DNA from 2 places in the Kosakonia sacchari SP1 genome. Region 1 is predicted to be linked to the other one. Evidence: predicted binding sites of a transcription regulator. Region 1 holds the regulator's gene; the other holds the start of a gene.
What was found. The regulator LexA, encoded in region 1, represses DNA repair genes until DNA is damaged. The targets are predictions, from matches to a motif close to TNCTGTATGTACATACAGNA.
Positions count from the first base shown of each region.

Region 2: the regulator LexA is predicted to act here: its motif matches at 5,707-5,726, upstream of metR (HTH-type transcriptional regulator MetR).

Region 1 is NZ_CP007215.2:4,551,262-4,559,368, reverse strand. Features, by position in the region: gene ubiC (chorismate lyase) at 1-399, shown strand, start outside; gene ubiA (4-hydroxybenzoate octaprenyltransferase) at 413-1,288, shown strand; gene plsB (glycerol-3-phosphate 1-O-acyltransferase PlsB) at 1,329-3,752, opposite strand; gene C813_RS44500 (diacylglycerol kinase) at 3,883-4,251, shown strand; gene lexA (transcriptional repressor LexA) at 4,360-4,977, shown strand; gene dinF (MATE family efflux transporter DinF) at 5,059-6,390, shown strand; gene C813_RS44485 (CsbD family protein) at 6,569-6,778, shown strand; gene zur (zinc uptake transcriptional repressor Zur) at 7,050-7,565, opposite strand; gene traF (conjugal transfer protein TraF) at 7,848-8,107, shown strand, end outside.
Region 2 is NZ_CP007215.2:4,670,046-4,678,152, reverse strand. Features, by position in the region: gene recQ (ATP-dependent DNA helicase RecQ) at 1-562, shown strand, start outside; gene rhtC (threonine export protein RhtC) at 624-1,244, shown strand; gene rhtB (homoserine/homoserine lactone efflux protein) at 1,282-1,902, opposite strand; gene pldB (lysophospholipase L2) at 2,012-3,004, shown strand; gene yigL (sugar/pyridoxal phosphate phosphatase YigL) at 3,030-3,830, shown strand; gene C813_RS45045 (carboxylate/amino acid/amine transporter) at 3,935-4,834, shown strand; gene metR (HTH-type transcriptional regulator MetR) at 4,722-5,675, opposite strand; gene metE (5-methyltetrahydropteroyltriglutamate--homocysteine S-methyltransferase) at 5,925-8,107, shown strand, end outside.

The DNA of each region.
Region 1 (8,107 bases):
TCGATGACCAAACGTTTTGAGCAACAAGGCAAGACGGTCAGCGTTACGCTGATTCGGGAAGGCTTTGTGACGGTGGATGAGATCGCCGAAGAACGCGACAGTCTGCCGAAGGAGGATCGTTACTGGTTGCGGGAAATTATTCTCTGCGCCGACGGGGAACCCTGGCTCGCCGGACGCACCGTGGTGCCGGAATCTACACTGAGCGGCCCGGAACTGGCGCTGCAAACCCTGGGTAAAACGCCGCTTGGGCGATATCTCTTTACCTCATCTACGCTTACGCGTGACTTTATTGAAATTGGTCGTCATGAGCAGCTCTGGGGACGCCGTTCCCGTCTGCGTCTGGGCGGAAAACCGCTGATGCTGACCGAACTGTTTTTGCCTGCATCGCCGCTGTACTAAGAGGAAAAAGAAAATGGAGTGGAGTCTCACGCAGAATAAGCTGTTGGCCTTTCACAGGCTTATGCGTACGGACAAACCAATTGGCGCTTTACTGCTGCTGTGGCCAACGCTGTGGGCGCTGTGGGTGGCGACGCCGGGCGTGCCGCCGCTGTGGATTTTGCTGGTTTTTGTCGCGGGCGTCTGGCTGATGCGCGCTGCCGGTTGCGTGGTCAATGACTATGCGGATCGTAAATTTGATGGTCATGTTAAACGCACGGCGAATCGCCCGTTGCCAAGCGGCGCGGTAACGGAAAATGAAGCGCGGGTGCTGTTTGTGGTGCTGGTGCTGCTGGCCTTCGCGCTGGTGCTGACGCTGAATGTGATGACCATTTTGCTCTCCGTCGCGGCGCTGGCGCTGGCGTGGGTTTACCCGTTTATGAAGCGTTATACGCACCTGCCGCAGGTGGTGCTCGGCGCAGCGTTCGGCTGGTCGATTCCAATGGCGTTTGCCGCCGTGAGTGAGTCTGTGCCGCTGAGCTGCTGGATCATGTTTCTCGCCAATATCCTGTGGGCAGTCGCGTACGATACGCAGTATGCGATGGTTGACCGTGATGACGATGTGAAGATTGGTATTAAGTCGACGGCTATCTTGTTTGGTCGTTTCGACAAGCTGATTATCGGGATTTTGCAGGTGGCTGTGCTGGTGCTGATGGCGTCTATTGGCTGGCTGAATGGGCTGGGCTGGACGTATTACGGGACGGTGCTGATTGCCGGTGCGCTGTTTGTTTACCAGCAAACATTGATTGCTGGTCGCGACCGCGATGCCTGTTTTAAAGCGTTTATGAACAATAACTATGTTGGGCTGGTGCTGTTTTTAGGGCTGGCGTTAAGTTATCTGCATTTGCCTTGAGTTTTTTCCCCTCTCCGTGAAGAGAGGGGAAAATTTACCCTCACGCTTCCGCTTGCGTCGCGCTCTCAATCGTCAGACGCACATCCGACGTTATCAAGTCCGCCAGCATCTGGTACACGTTTAAGGTACGTGCCGGATCCGCATCGCCGGTATCGCTGATATAACCTTCATCGCGCAGCGTCAGCACCAGCGTACTGAATACCGCTTTATCGAAGAACTCCGGCGCGTTGATGCCGTGCAGTACCGACAAGCGCTGCGCCAGCGTGCGGCTCTCTTTTTCCAGCGTGCTGCGGTTCATCGCCGGATTGGCGCTCAGTAGCCAGAAAGTAATGGCGTAACGCTGTAAGGTTTCGCGCGCGCCTGCTGCCAGCAGTTGCAAGGTGCGGGAGTGCGCCGGATTGATGCTCAGACGATCGTCTTTCACCGTCAACAAGCCCTGGCGCAGTAGCTCTTGCGTCAGGTTCTCCAGCACTTGTGCCAGCTCCGCTTTTTCCCAGCGCAGGAACAGCTCGGCTTTCAGCATCGGGTAGAGTAACTCGACGTAGCGCAGGATCTCGCTACGGGAGATCGCGCGGTGCTGAGTAACAATGGCTGCCAGCAGCGACGGCAGCATCAGCATATGCGCAATGTTGTTGCGGTAGTACGTCATCAACACCGCCTGCTCACGCGGCAGAATGATGATATCGCCGATGGTGTCTTTCTCGACTTCGAACTTGTTCATCTGCAGCGCGTGATCGATAAGCTCGCTGGCGCTGGCCGAAGGCGTGGTCGAATCTGGCGAATAAGGCACGTTGCGCATCAGCTCAAGATAACAGCTTAACTGCTCGGTCAGTTGCTCGCGCGTCAGTGAACGCTGGCGGGAGGCCAGCAGCGCGGTACAACACAGGTTCATGGCGTTAGCCGCACCGGCGTTGTTGATGCGCACCATCAGGTCAGCGGCAATGGTGTTCACCGTTGGCGTTAACCACGCCGGGCGGATGGATTCAATCGGATCGATGGCTTCGCGCCACTCCGGAACATGATGATTCAGGTAGTTCATCAGCGGGATCGGTTCGCCGAAGTTCACATAACCCTGACCGAGGTTACGCAGCTTGCTTAAGCCACGCACCATCTGCAACAAGCTCTCTTTCTCTTTCGTCGCGCCACGCAGCTCTTTGGCGTAAGTACCCACTTCCATCACGTGTTCATACCCGATGTAAATCGGTACCAGCGTGATGGGGCGCGTACCGCCGCGTAGCATCGCCTGGATGGTCATCGACAGCGTACCGGTTTTCGGATCCAGCAAACGCCCGGTGCGCGAACGTCCACCCTCAACGAAGTACTCCACCGAATAACCGCGGCTGAACAGCTCACCCAGATATTCACGGAACACGGTGGAATAAAGCTTGTTGCCTTTAAATGTCCGGCGAATAAAGAAAGCGCCCAGCCGGCGGAAAATCGGCCCGGCAGGCCAGAAATTCAGGTTGATACCAGCAGCGATATGCGGCGGCACCAGCCCCTGGTGATAGAGCACATAGGAGAGTAACAGGTAGTCCATATGGCTGCGATGGCAGGGCACATAGACAATTTCGTGGCCGTCGTGCGCCAGCTGACGTACGCGCTCGGCATTATGCACGTTAATGCCCTGGTAGAGACGGTTCCAGGTAAAACCCAGAATGCGGTCAGTCAGGCGGATCATCTCGTAGGAGAAGTTCGCGGCAATCTCTTCCATCAGCGCGATGGCGTTTTGCTGCGCCTTATCATGGGAGATCTTTTTGCTGCGCGCTTCATCTTCAACGGCGCGGGCAATCGCCTTTGAAGAGAGCAATTTGTTAAATAAATCCTGACGCGCCGGCAGGCGCGGGCCTACTGCGGCCAGACGCTGGCGGGCAAAGTGCATACGCGCCACGCGCGCCAGTTTCTGCGCGATAATTTTATCGGTGCCGTGCTCGGTCGCCATACGGCGCAGCGAAACCGGTGGTGAGAAACGCACAAAGCTGTCGCGGCCAAGCCAGGAAACAGCAAAAAATTTCTGGATGCCGTTCAGCATGCGCAGCGGCGGGTTAATTTCGCCTTTTTCGCGCCCGGGCGAACGGCCAAACATCACCGATACTGGCACCATTTGCACATCCAAATCGGGATGGCTGCGGTGTAAATCCAGGTAGTCGTGGAACAGCTTGATCGACTCTTCTTTCGGCGCGTAATAGGTGAACACGCGCGGGCCGCCGTGGATAAACACGAAACGCGGCAGCAACGCGCCGTCGATTTCCAGCGGTTCCAGGGGATCGGGCAGCTCATGCGCCAGACATTGCGCGCGTAAAGTCAGTAAGTCAGCCTTTGAGTTATAAGGCAGCACGTACATGATGGGGCGTGATGTATCGAGACCCAGTTCCTGTGCAGGTTCTGCGGGGATCGATTTACTTTTTACCAGCACGCTTAATGGTAAATTCAGTAATTTGTAGTAAATTCGTGGCCAGCCGGACATAAAGGATGTAAAGCCTCTGGTTAATAGTGCCATTGCGCCGCAAGAATATCAGAAAGCGCACATAATTTCTGTTGTACCGCTGCGCGCTTGCTGAGACATTGACGCCAATTTAATAAAAAGGTTCTTTTAAATGGCTAATAATACTACCGGTTTCACCCGGATCATTAAAGCCGCTGGATATTCCTGGAAAGGCGTTCGCGCCGCCTGGATTAATGAAGCGGCATTTCGTCAGGAATCCGTTGCGGTTATCCTGGCAATTATAATCGCTTGCTGGCTCGATATTGACACCATGACGCGCGTACTGCTGATTGGTTCTGTGACGCTGGTAATGATTGTCGAAATTCTGAACAGTGCCATCGAAGCCGTAGTAGACCGTATTGGTTCGGAATTCCATGAACTTTCCGGGCGGGCGAAGGATATGGGGTCGGCGGCGGTGCTGATGTCCATCCTGCTGGCAATGTTTACCTGGATCGCATTACTCTGGTCACATTTTGGATAACGCTTCCAGAATTCGATAACGCCATGGTTTTTTGCTTAAATTTGGTTCCAAAATCGCCTTTAGCTGTATATACTCACAGCATAACTGTATATACACCCAGGGGGCGGGATGAAAGCATTAACGGCCAGGCAGCAAGAGGTGTTCGATCTTATTCGCGATCGCATCACTCAAACCGGTATGCCACCAACGCGTGCGGAAATCGCACAGCAATTGGGGTTCCGTTCCCCAAATGCGGCGGAAGAACACCTCAAAGCGCTGGCGCGCAAAGGGGTTATCGAAATCGTATCTGGCGCATCACGCGGTCTTCGCCTGTTGCTTGAAGAAGAAGAGGACGATATTGGTTTGCCGCTGATTGGTCGCGTCGCTGCGGGTGAGCCGCTGCTGGCGCAGCAGCATATCGAAGGCCATTACCAGGTCGATCCGAGCCTCTTTAAACCTCACGCAGATTTCCTTCTGCGCGTTAGCGGCATGTCGATGCGTGACATTGGCATTATGGATGGCGATCTGCTGGCGGTGCACAAAACGCAGGATGTACGTAACGGCCAGGTTGTTGTTGCGCGTATTGAAGACGAAGTGACGGTCAAACGTCTGAAAAAACAGGGTAACACGGTCGAACTGTTGCCTGAAAACAGCGAGTTTTCGCCGATCGTCGTCGATCTGCGCGATCAAAACTTCACCATCGAAGGGTTAGCGGTCGGTGTCATTCGTAATGGCGCGTGGCTGTAACGCACATTCGCTCTGCTGCGGGGCTGATTCAGGTTCCGCAGCGATCTCTACTTTTCCCTCACTAATGTTCACATTCATACCATGCCTCTGCTAACCGCATCCGACAAAGCGCTCTGGCGGCTTGCGCTGCCGATGATCTTCTCGAATATCACCGTCCCGTTGCTGGGGCTGGTGGATACGGCGGTAGTGGGGCATCTGGACAGCCCGGTTTACCTGGGCGGCGTAGCGATTGGCGCAACGGCGACCAGTTTCCTCTTTATGCTGCTGCTTTTTTTGCGCATGAGCACCACCGGGCTAACAGCTCAGGCGTTCGGCGCGAAGAATGCGCCCGCGCTGGCGCGGGCGTTAGTCCAGCCTTTGCTGCTGGCGCTTGGAGCCGGTGTGTTAATTACTCTGCTGCGCACGCCACTTATCGATCTGGCGCTGCATATCACCGGCGGCAGCGAGGCGGTGCTGGAACAGGCTCGACGGTTCCTGGATATCCGCTGGTTGAGCGCACCCGCTTCGCTGGGCAATCTGGTATTGCTCGGTTGGTTGCTCGGCGTGCAGTATGCGCGCGCACCCGTGATATTGTTGGTGGTGGGGAACCTGCTCAATATCGTGCTCGATCTGTGGTTGGTCATGGGGCTGCATATGAATGTGCAAGGTGCAGCACTTGCCACGGTCATCGCGGAATATGCCACCTTCGCCATTGGCTTATGGATGGTGCGACACGTACTGGTGATGCGCGGCATTCCATTACTGACACTGAAAAATGCATGGCGCGGCGGCGTGCGGCGTTTGCTGGCGCTGAACCGCGATATCATGCTGCGTTCGCTGCTGCTGCAACTCTGCTTTGGTTCGATAACGGTGTTTGGCGCCCGACTCGGGGATGAGACGGTGGCGGCAAACGCGGTGCTGATGATGTTTTTGACCTTTACCGCCTATGCGCTGGATGGTTTCGCGTATGCGGTTGAAGCCCACTCCGGGCAGGCTTACGGTGCCAGAGACAGCAGCCAATTGATGCATATCTGGCGGGCTGCTTGCCGGCAGGCCGGTCTGGTAGCGCTGTTCTTTGCTGTTGTCTATGCACTGGCGGGTCAGCAAATTATCGCGTTGTTAACGTCGCTACCCGCGCTGCAACAGCTTGCCGGGCATTATCTGATTTGGCAGGTCATCTTACCGTTAGTGGGAGTGTGGTGTTATCTGCTGGACGGTATGTTTGTCGGTGCGACGCGCGCGGCCGAAATGCGTAACAGCATGGCGCTGGCGGCGGCAGGGTTTGCCGTTACGCTACTCACCGTGCCTGTCTTGGGTAATCACGGTTTGTGGCTGTCGCTCGCTGTGTTCCTTGCTCTGCGTGGGCTGACGCTGGCGCTGATATGGCGTCGCCACTGGCGTAACAACAGTTGGTTTGCTGCTACAGATTGTTGATCCCGCTTTATTTCTCGTCGTTGTGTACGATTTTTCTCGCCTCGTTTACGCTGCTTTTATCTTATTGGATGGTTAAAGATTCCGAATAAAATTCATAATGCCGAATCCCTGACTACAATAATCAGTACGTTCAGCACGGCGAGAACGTCATTTTAAACCGAACGATAAGGAGTCCATGATGAATAAAGACGAAGTCGGCGGTAACTGGAAACAGTTTAAAGGTACTGTAAAAGAGAAATGGGGCAAGCTCACCGATGACGATATGACGATCATTGAAGGTAAACGTGATCAGTTGGTGGGTAAAATCCAGGAACGTTACGGTTACGCGAAAGATCAGGCGGAAAAAGAAGTGACGGACTGGGAAACGCGTAATGATTACCGTTGGTAGCCAACACATCCCCTCAAATGTGTTAACCCTCTGAAAGGCTACCCTGCCCGAAGGTACAAGGATGTACCACCCCCCAGATTCCACATCTATGAGCTCGAACCGCATTCATTTGGCTTACAAGCTTCCAGATTTTGCGTTCTAATCGCATCCCTCTGTTTAAGCTTGCCTGACTTAGGGCTGTCGCAGTATGTGCTTGCTCGCCGTCGTTAAAAAGCGAAACCTGGCAAGTTGTGGCGTAGGTAATAAATAGCCGAAAAAAGACGAGAGACTATTATCGCGATTTTTTCTTTAGCGGGACGCTATGGTCATGCTGGCAATGATCGTGATGGCGGCAGGCTTCCACTTCCACACAAGCCGCACACAGACCATGGGCTTCAATGACATTATGGCGCAGGGCAAAACCCATTTTCGCCGCCAGCGCATGCATAATATCTTCCACGCCTTCGGCCTGTTCTTCTTTCACCGAACCACAGCGGTCACAAATGAACATCGCAGAAGTATGAGTCGGCTGATCAAAAAGATGACACAGCACATAGCTGTTCGTGGACTCAACCTTGTGGACAAATCCTTGCTCCAGCAGGAAATCAAGCGCGCGATAAACGGTAGGGGGCTTTGCTTGCGGCTCGCTTTCGCGCAGCAGATCAAGCAAATCATAGGCGCTGATCGCCCCTTGTTGCAGGCTTAGTAATCGCAATACTTCAAGGCGCTGGGGAGTCAGGCGCACATTGCGCTGCGCGCACAGCTTTTCAGCCTGCACTAACATCTCTTGCGAAGTGGTCTTATCCATTTGCGCTCTCTGGTCGGGGAAATAGAAACCCACACTTTACCATGTCCTGCCCAAAACACCGAGATCGCCGCCCGTAAACTCCTTTTCTCACTTTCCTTCCCGAAATGAATATCCTCTTCTATAAATATTGAGAGTTTCCTCAATAACTATAACGTTCATATATATCCTGTACGTTCACTTGATTTAGCTTCTTTTTTGGTCGTTGTTCGCAGCAATAGTGAATTCCTGTTTCTTTTAAAATAAACAGGCTTAAAAAACTCATCTGGCTACGAGACACATATTGTGAATAAAAAACGTAAACTTTCAGTGGTCGCTATCGCTGTCTCCTTCTTTGCGGCAAATCAAGCAGGAGCAGCCAATACCTGGGCAGAAGCACGTAACGATGCAATGGGAGGAACGGGGGTTGCATCGGCAAATTATGGTAGTGGGGCACTCATCAACCCGGCGTTGCTGGCGAAAGCCAAGCCGGAAGATGACGTCACGATTATCCTGCCGAGCGTTCAGGCGCAAATTACCGACAAAGATAATCTTCGCGATGAAAT
Region 2 (8,107 bases), 120 kb from region 1:
TATCTACCGCGTGAATCAGCGTTTCGGCATGGGCTATGTGGTGGAAGTGCTGCGCGGGGCGAATAATCAGCGCATCCGCGAGTTTGGTCACGACAAATTACCGGTGTATGGCATTGGTCGCGAGCAGAGCCACGAACATTGGGTGAGCGTGATCCGTCAGTTGATTCACTTAGGTTTCGCCACGCAAAACATTGCTCAGCACTCGGCGTTGCAGCTCACCGAAGCGGCGCGTCCACTGCTGCGCGGTGAAGTCCCGCTGATGCTGGCGGTGCCGCGTATGGTGGCGCTGAAACCAAAAGTGATGCAGAAAGCGGCGGTCGGCAACTATGACCGCAAGCTGTTCGCCAAGCTGCGCAAGTTGCGTAAAGCGATCGCCGATGAAGAGAACATTCCGCCTTACGTGGTGTTTAACGACGCGACGCTGATTGAAATGGCCGAGCAGATGCCGCTCTCTCCCGGTGAAATGCTCAGCGTCAACGGTGTGGGAACGCGCAAACTTGAGCGCTTCGGCCAGGAGTTTATGGCGCTGATCCGCGCCCATGTCGACGGCGAAGAAGAGTAGTCAGCCTGCGAAAAAAATGGGAGGATGGTTTCCCCCTGAACTATTTTCCCGCGAGTTATCTATGTTGATGTTATTTCTCACCGTGGCGCTGGTGCATATCGTCGCACTGATGAGCCCCGGCCCCGATTTCTTCTTCGTTTCACAAACCGCTGTCAGCCGCTCGCGCAAAGAAGCGATGATGGGCGTGCTCGGTATCACCACAGGCGTCATGATTTGGGCCGGCGTGGCGCTGCTCGGCCTGAACCTGATCCTCGCAAAAATGGCGTGGCTGCATAACATCATTATGGTCGGCGGCGGCCTGTATCTATGCTGGATGGGTTACCAAATGCTGCGCGGTGCGCTGAAAAAAGATCAGCAAAGCAGCGACGTGCCGCAGGTTGAGCTGGCTGCCAGCGGACGCAGCTTTATCAAAGGGTTGCTGACCAATCTCGCCAATCCGAAAGCGATCATTTACTTTGGCTCAGTGTTTTCACTGTTTGTTGGCGATAGCGTGGGCGCTGGCGCGCGCTGGGGTATTTTTATGCTGATTGCGGTGGAAACGTTCGCCTGGTTTACCGTGGTCGCGAGCCTGTTTGCCTTACCGCAAATCCGCCGGGGTTATCAGCGTCTGGCGAAGTGGATTGATGGTTTTGCTGGCGCACTGTTCGCCGGTTTTGGTATTCACCTGATTATTTCCCGCTAAGCGATAAAAGCCGGATAGCAGTTATCCGGCTCTCTTCTCAGGCGTGTCTTGCCGATGCCAGCAGCGCGCCAACCAGCATAAACAACGAACCAAATACTTTGTTCAACGCTTTCATCTGATGCGGGCCTTTAATCCATGCCGCAATACGCTGCGCCAGCGTCGCGTAGCCAATCATCACAACGATATCCACCACAATGGTGGTCACGCCGAGTACCACGTATTGCATCACTTGCGGTTGATGCGGAACGATAAACTGCGGGAACAGCGCGGCGAGAAAAACAATGCTCTTCGGATTGGTCAGGTTGACGAATACGGCGCGCTTAAACAAACGACCGCGCGATTGGGTTTTCGCCAGCGTATTGAGATCAATAGCGCCAGCGGCGCGCCACTGCTGGACGCCAAGCCAAATCAGGTAAGCCGCGCCCGCCCATTTCAGCACTTCAAAGGCCAGTATTGAGCGCGAAAATAACGTGCCCAAACCGACCCCAACCAGCACGATGTGAATGCCTAAGCCGGTTTGTAGCCCGGCAATGGACGCCGCCGCGCCGCGATAACCGTGGCTGATGGACGTAGACATGGTGTTAATCGCGCCGGAGCCGGGGGAAAGGCTCAGAATTAAGGATGTCAGCAGGTAAGCGAACCACCATTCGAAGGTCATGAGAATCTCCCTGGATGTCTGTTTTTATGCCACAATACGCTATTGTCAGCGGAATTTGCTATTGGTCACAAAAAAACGATTTTACATGGTTAAAAGGGGCGAAATCCCAATGTTTCGGCAAAAAACGGCATGGGAAACCAGAGAAAAAGCGTTCGCGGCTTTTACCATGGGACCACTGATGGATTTCTGGCGTTCGCGGGAAGAAGCGGTCTTTACCGGCGTGGACAATGTGCCGGTCAGTTTTGTCCGTTTTCGCGCGCAAAGTAACGATCGCGTGATTGTGATTTGTCCCGGCCGCATCGAAAGCTACGTAAAATACGCAGAGCTGGCGTATGACCTGTTCCACCTCGGTTATGACGTGTTGATTATCGATCATCGCGGCCAGGGACGTTCCGGGCGGATGTTGCCGGACACGCATCGTGGCCATGTGGTGAAATTCAGCGATTATGTCGACGATCTGGCAGCGTTCTGGGATCAGGAAGTGGCCAGCGGGCCGTGGCGCAAACGCTATATTCTTGCTCATTCAATGGGTGGCGCGATTTCCACTCTGTTCTTGCAGCGCTATCCGCAAGCCTGCGACGCGATTGCCCTGTGCGCGCCCATGTTCGGCATTATCATTCGTCTGCCGGAATGGATGGTTCGCCCGTTGCTGGACTGGGCCGAAAGCTACCCGAGTCTTCGTGAGGGTTACGCCATTGGCACCGGGAGCTGGCGCCCGTTGCCGTTCGCGATAAACGTATTAACCCACAGCCGCGAGCGCTATCGCCGTAATTTGCGTTTTTACGCCGATGAACCGCAGCTTCGCGTTGGCGGGCCCACCTGGCACTGGGTACGCGAAGGGATCTTAGCCGGTGAACACGCGCTGGCGGGGGCGGAAAAAGACGCCACGCCGACATTGATTATTCAGGCAGAAGAGGAGCACGTGGTCGATAACCGCATGCATCAACGCTTCTGTGAACGACGCGCCGCAGCGGGCCACCCTTGTGAAGGGGGGAAACCGCTGGTCATACAAGGCGCGTACCATGAGATCCTTTTTGAAAAGGACGCCATGCGCTCGGTCGCGCTCAACGCCATCGTCGAATTCTTCGACCGGCATAACTGATGAATTATTGAGGTTAAATTTTCTTATGTACCAGGTTGTTGCATCTGATTTAGATGGCACATTGCTCTCCCCCGACCACACACTGTCGCCCTTTGCCAAAGAAACGTTAAAACTGCTTACCGCGCGCGGCGTCAACTTCGTCTTCGCCACCGGCCGCCACCATGTGGATGTCGGGCAAATCCGCGACAATCTGGGCATTAAAGCCTACATGATCACCTCCAACGGTGCGCGGGTACACGACACCGATGGTAATTTGGTGTTCACCCATAACCTGGATCGCGATATCGCCACCGATCTTTTCGGCGTGGTGCATAACGAGCCGGATATCATTACTAACGTCTACCGCAACGATGAGTGGTTCATGAACCGTCACCGTCCGGATGAAATGCGTTTCTTTAAAGAAGCGGTGTTCCAGTATTCGCTGTATGAGCCGGGTTTGCTTGAGCCGGAAGGGATCAGTAAAGTTTTCTTCAGCTGCGAAAGCCATGAAAAACTGCTGCCGCTGGAGCAAGCCATCAATGCCCGTTGGGGCGATCGCGTGAACGTTAGTTTCTCTACCTTAACCTGCCTGGAAGTGATGGCGGGTGGCGTGTCGAAAGGGCATGCGCTGGAAGCGGTCGCGGACGCGCTGGGTTATAGCCTGAAAGAGTGCATCGCCTTTGGTGACGGCATGAACGACGCGGAAATGCTGTCGATGGCGGGCAAAGGCTGCATTATGGGTAACGCCCACCAGCGCCTGAAAGAGCTGCACCCGGAGCTGGAAGTGATTGGCACCAACGCCGATAACGCGGTACCGCATTACCTGCGTAAGCTATTTCTCGAATAAGATTGACGAGTGGTTTTAAATTAATCACTCGTCAACTAAATACTCAAACTTTGCGCAACTGAGTTCGCTACAATGCCTGTCCACTCATCGGAGAGACATTCATTGTGGCGTTACTCATCATCACCACTATTTTGTGGGCTTTCTCTTTTAGCCTGATTGGCGAATACCTTGCGGGCCATGTCGACAGCTACTTCTCCGTGCTGATGCGCGTGGGGCTGGCGGCGCTGGTCTTTTTACCTTTTCTGCGCACGCGTGGGCATAACCTCAAGACCATTGGCCTGTATATGCTGGTGGGCGCGCTGCAACTGGGCATTATGTACCTGTTCAGCTTCCAGGCGTATCTCTACCTGACGGTCTCTGAATTCCTGTTGTTTACCGTTTTCACGCCGCTGTATATCACCCTGATTTACGATCTGCTCAGCAAGCGCGGGCTGCGCTGGAGCTACGCACTGAGCGCCGGGCTGGCGGTGATTGGCGCGGCGATTATTCGCTACGACAAAGTGAGCGATCACTTCTGGATAGGCCTGATTCTGGTGCAGCTGGCGAATATCAGCTTTGCTATCGGCATGGTCGGCTATAAACGCCTGATGGAGACGCGCCCGATGCCGCAGCACAATGCGTTCGCCTGGTTTTATCTTGGCGCATTCGTGGTCGCCGTTGTGGCGTGGTTTGTGATGGGTAACCCGCAGAAGCTGCCGACCACGACGCTGCAGTGGAGCGTGCTGGTGTGGCTGGGTGTGGTGGCTTCCGGGCTGGGTTATTTTATGTGGAACTACGGCGCCACACAGGTGGACGCCGGGACGCTCGGCATCATGAACAATGTGCATGTTCCCGCCGGGTTACTGGTTAATCTCGCTATCTGGCAGGAACAGCCGCACTGGCCGAGCTTTATTATTGGTGGTGCGGTGATAATGGCCTCGCTGTGGGTGCATCGCCGTTGGGTCGCTCCGCGCTCCGCACAAACGGCAGATGGTCGCAAGCGTGATTCCGCGCTGAGCGAATAAACGCTTCCGTTACTGGCTGACGCTGCTCGCCGTCGCGCACGGCGGCATACAGCCGGCTCCACAATCCTTCGCCCAGGGTTTTGGTCACCACCAGACCCTGGCGCTCAAAACTCTCCACTACCCAGTGCGGCAGCGCCGCAATGCCCATCCGTGCGGCAACCATCTGAATCAGCAGCAGCGTGTTATCCACACTTTTCAGCGACGGACTCACGCCCGCCGGTTGCAGGAAGTGACGCCAGATATCCAGGCGACTGCGCTGCACCGGGTAGATCAGCAGCGTTTCGCTGGCGATATCGTCCGGCGTGATCCGTGCTTTCGCCGCCAGTGGATGATCCGGCGCCAGCACCAGCCGCACCTCAAAATCAAACATCGGTGAATAGTGCAGGCCGCTGCGCGGCAGAATGTCGGAGGTCATGACCAGATCCAGCTCGCCCTGTTGCAGCGCGGGTTGCGGATCAAACGTGACGCCGGATTTGAAATCCATCTCCACTTGCGGCCAGTTCTGGCGGAAGTTCTCAAGCGCAGGCGTCAGCCACTGAATACAGCTATGACACTCAATAGCGATGCGCAGCGTGGCTTGCTGCGGCTCATTGCAGGCCTGCAGCGCGCGGCTAATCTGCGGCAGCACCTGATTCGCCAGTTGCAGCAGAATTTCACCCTGCGGCGTAAAGCGCAGCGGCTGGCTTTTACGCACAAACAGACGGAAGCCAAGGCGCTGTTCCAGATCGCTGAACTGGTGGGAAAGCGCGGACTGCGTTTGATGCAGCGTTGCCGCCGCCGCCGCCAGCGACCCGCTGTTTCGTAACGCCTGTAGCGTTTTCAGGTGTTTAATTTCGATCATGAAAGTCCTTCACTCCGGCATGAACATTTTGCGCTTGAGGAATATACAGTACCTACACAATATGGATGTGTAAACATCTGGACGTCTAAAACTCGTCATATTTCGACTTGCAGGTGCGTTAGCTGCCTCGCTTACCCCAGTCACTTACTGGAGTAAGCTCCTGGGATTCGCTGCGTTGCCGCCTTCCTGCAAGCCGAACTATTTAGAGTTTGACCTTCAGAATCTAAAAAATACAAAGAGGAAGAAGACATGACTGTACTGAATCACACCCTCGGTTTCCCTCGCGTTGGCCTGCGCCGCGAGTTGAAAAAAGCGCAAGAGAGCTACTGGGCGGGTAACGCCACCCGTGAAGCGCTGCTGGCGGTAGGGCGCGAGCTGCGCGCCCGTCACTGGGAGCAGCAAAAAGAGGCCGGTATCGATCTGCTGCCGGTGGGCGATTTCGCCTGGTACGACCATGTTCTGACCACCAGCCTGCTGCTGGGCAATGTGCCGGCTCGTCATCAGAACAACGACGGCTCCGTGGATATCGACACCCTGTTCCGCATTGGCCGTGGTCGTGCGCCCACTGGCGAACCGGCGGCAGCAGCGGAAATGACCAAATGGTTCAACACCAACTACCACTACATGGTGCCGGAGTTCAGCAAAGGCCAGCAGTTCAAACTGACCTGGACGCAACTGCTGGACGAAGTAGACGAAGCGCTGGCGCTCGGCCACAAGGTGAAACCTGTGCTGCTTGGTCCGGTCACTTACCTGTGGTTGGGTAAAGTGAAAGGCGAACAGTTTGACCGCTTAAGCCTGCTGAGCGACATCCTGCCGGTCTACAAACAGGTGCTTGGCGAGCTGGCAAAACGCGGTATCGAGTGGGTACAAATCGACGAACCAGCGCTGGTGCTGGAGCTGCCGCAAGCCTGGCTGAATGCGTTTAAACCGGCTTACGACACGCTTTCCGGCCAGTTGAAGCTGCTGCTGACCACCTATTTTGAAGGCGTGACGCCGAACCTTGATGTGATTACCGCACTGCCGGTTCAGGGGCTGCATGTTGATTTGGTACACGGCAAGGACAACGTGGCCGAGCTGCACTCGCGTCTGCCTGCCGACTGGTTGCTCTCTGCCGGTCTGGTGAATGGCCGTAACGTTTGGCGTGCCGATCTCAGCGAAAAATATGCGCAAATCAACGAAGTGGTCGGTAAACGTCCGCTGTGGGTTGCCTCTTCGTGTTCTTTGCTGCACAGCCCGATCGATCTGAGTGTTGAAACGCGTCTGGATGCGGAAGTGAAAAGCTGGTTCGCCTTTGCACTGCAAAAATGCCATGAACTGGCGCTGCTGCGCGATGCGCTAAACAGTGGTAATACGGAAAAACTGGTGGAATGGAGCGCGCCGATTCAGGCACGTCGCCACTCTACGCGCGTTCACAACACGGCAGTGGCACAGCGTCTGGCGGCGATCACCGCGCAGGATAGCCAGCGTAACAGCCCATACGCCGAGCGCGCGAAAGCCCAGCGCGAGCGCTTTAAGCTGCCCGCCTGGCCGACCACCACCATCGGTTCCTTCCCACAGACCACGGAAATTCGCGGCCTGCGGCTGGATTTCAAAAAAGGCCATCTCGATGCGGGCAACTACCGCACGGGTATCGCCGAACATATCAAACAGGCGATTGCCGAGCAGGAACGTCTGGGTTTAGACGTGCTGGTGCATGGTGAAGCCGAGCGTAATGACATGGTGGAATACTTCGGTGAAAACCTCGATGGTTTCGTCTTTACACAAAACGGCTGGGTGCAGAGCTATGGCTCCCGCTGCGTGAAACCGCCAGTGGTTATCGGCGACGTCAGCCGCCCGGAAGCCATTACCGTGGAGTGGGCGAAGTACGCGCAGTCGCTGACCGATAAACCGGTGAAAGGGATGCTGACCGGCCCGGTGACCATTCTTTGCTGGTCGTTCCCGCGCGAAGATGTGAGCCGCGAAACCATCGCCAAACAAATCGCGCTGGCATTGCGTGATGAAGTGGCGGATCTGGAAGCGGCGGGGATTGGCATTATCCAGATTGATGAACCGGCACTGCGTGAAGGCTTGCCGCTGCGTCGCAGCGACTGGGATGCCTATCTGGCGTGGGGTGTGGAAGCCTTCCGCATTAACGCGGCGGTGGCGAAAGATGACACGCAGATCCATACCCATATGTGTTATTGCGAGTTCAACGACATCATGGATTCCATCGCCGCGCTGGATGCCGATGTGATCACCATTGAAACCTCGCGCTCGGATATGGAACTGCTGGAGTCATTCGAAGAGTTTGAGTACCCGAACGAAATCGGCCCAGGTGTGTACGACATTCACTCGCCGAACGTACCGAGCGTTGAGTGGATTGAAGCGCTGTTGCAGAAAGCGGCACAGCGCATCCCCGCACAACGCTTGTGGGTGAACCCGGACTGCGGCCT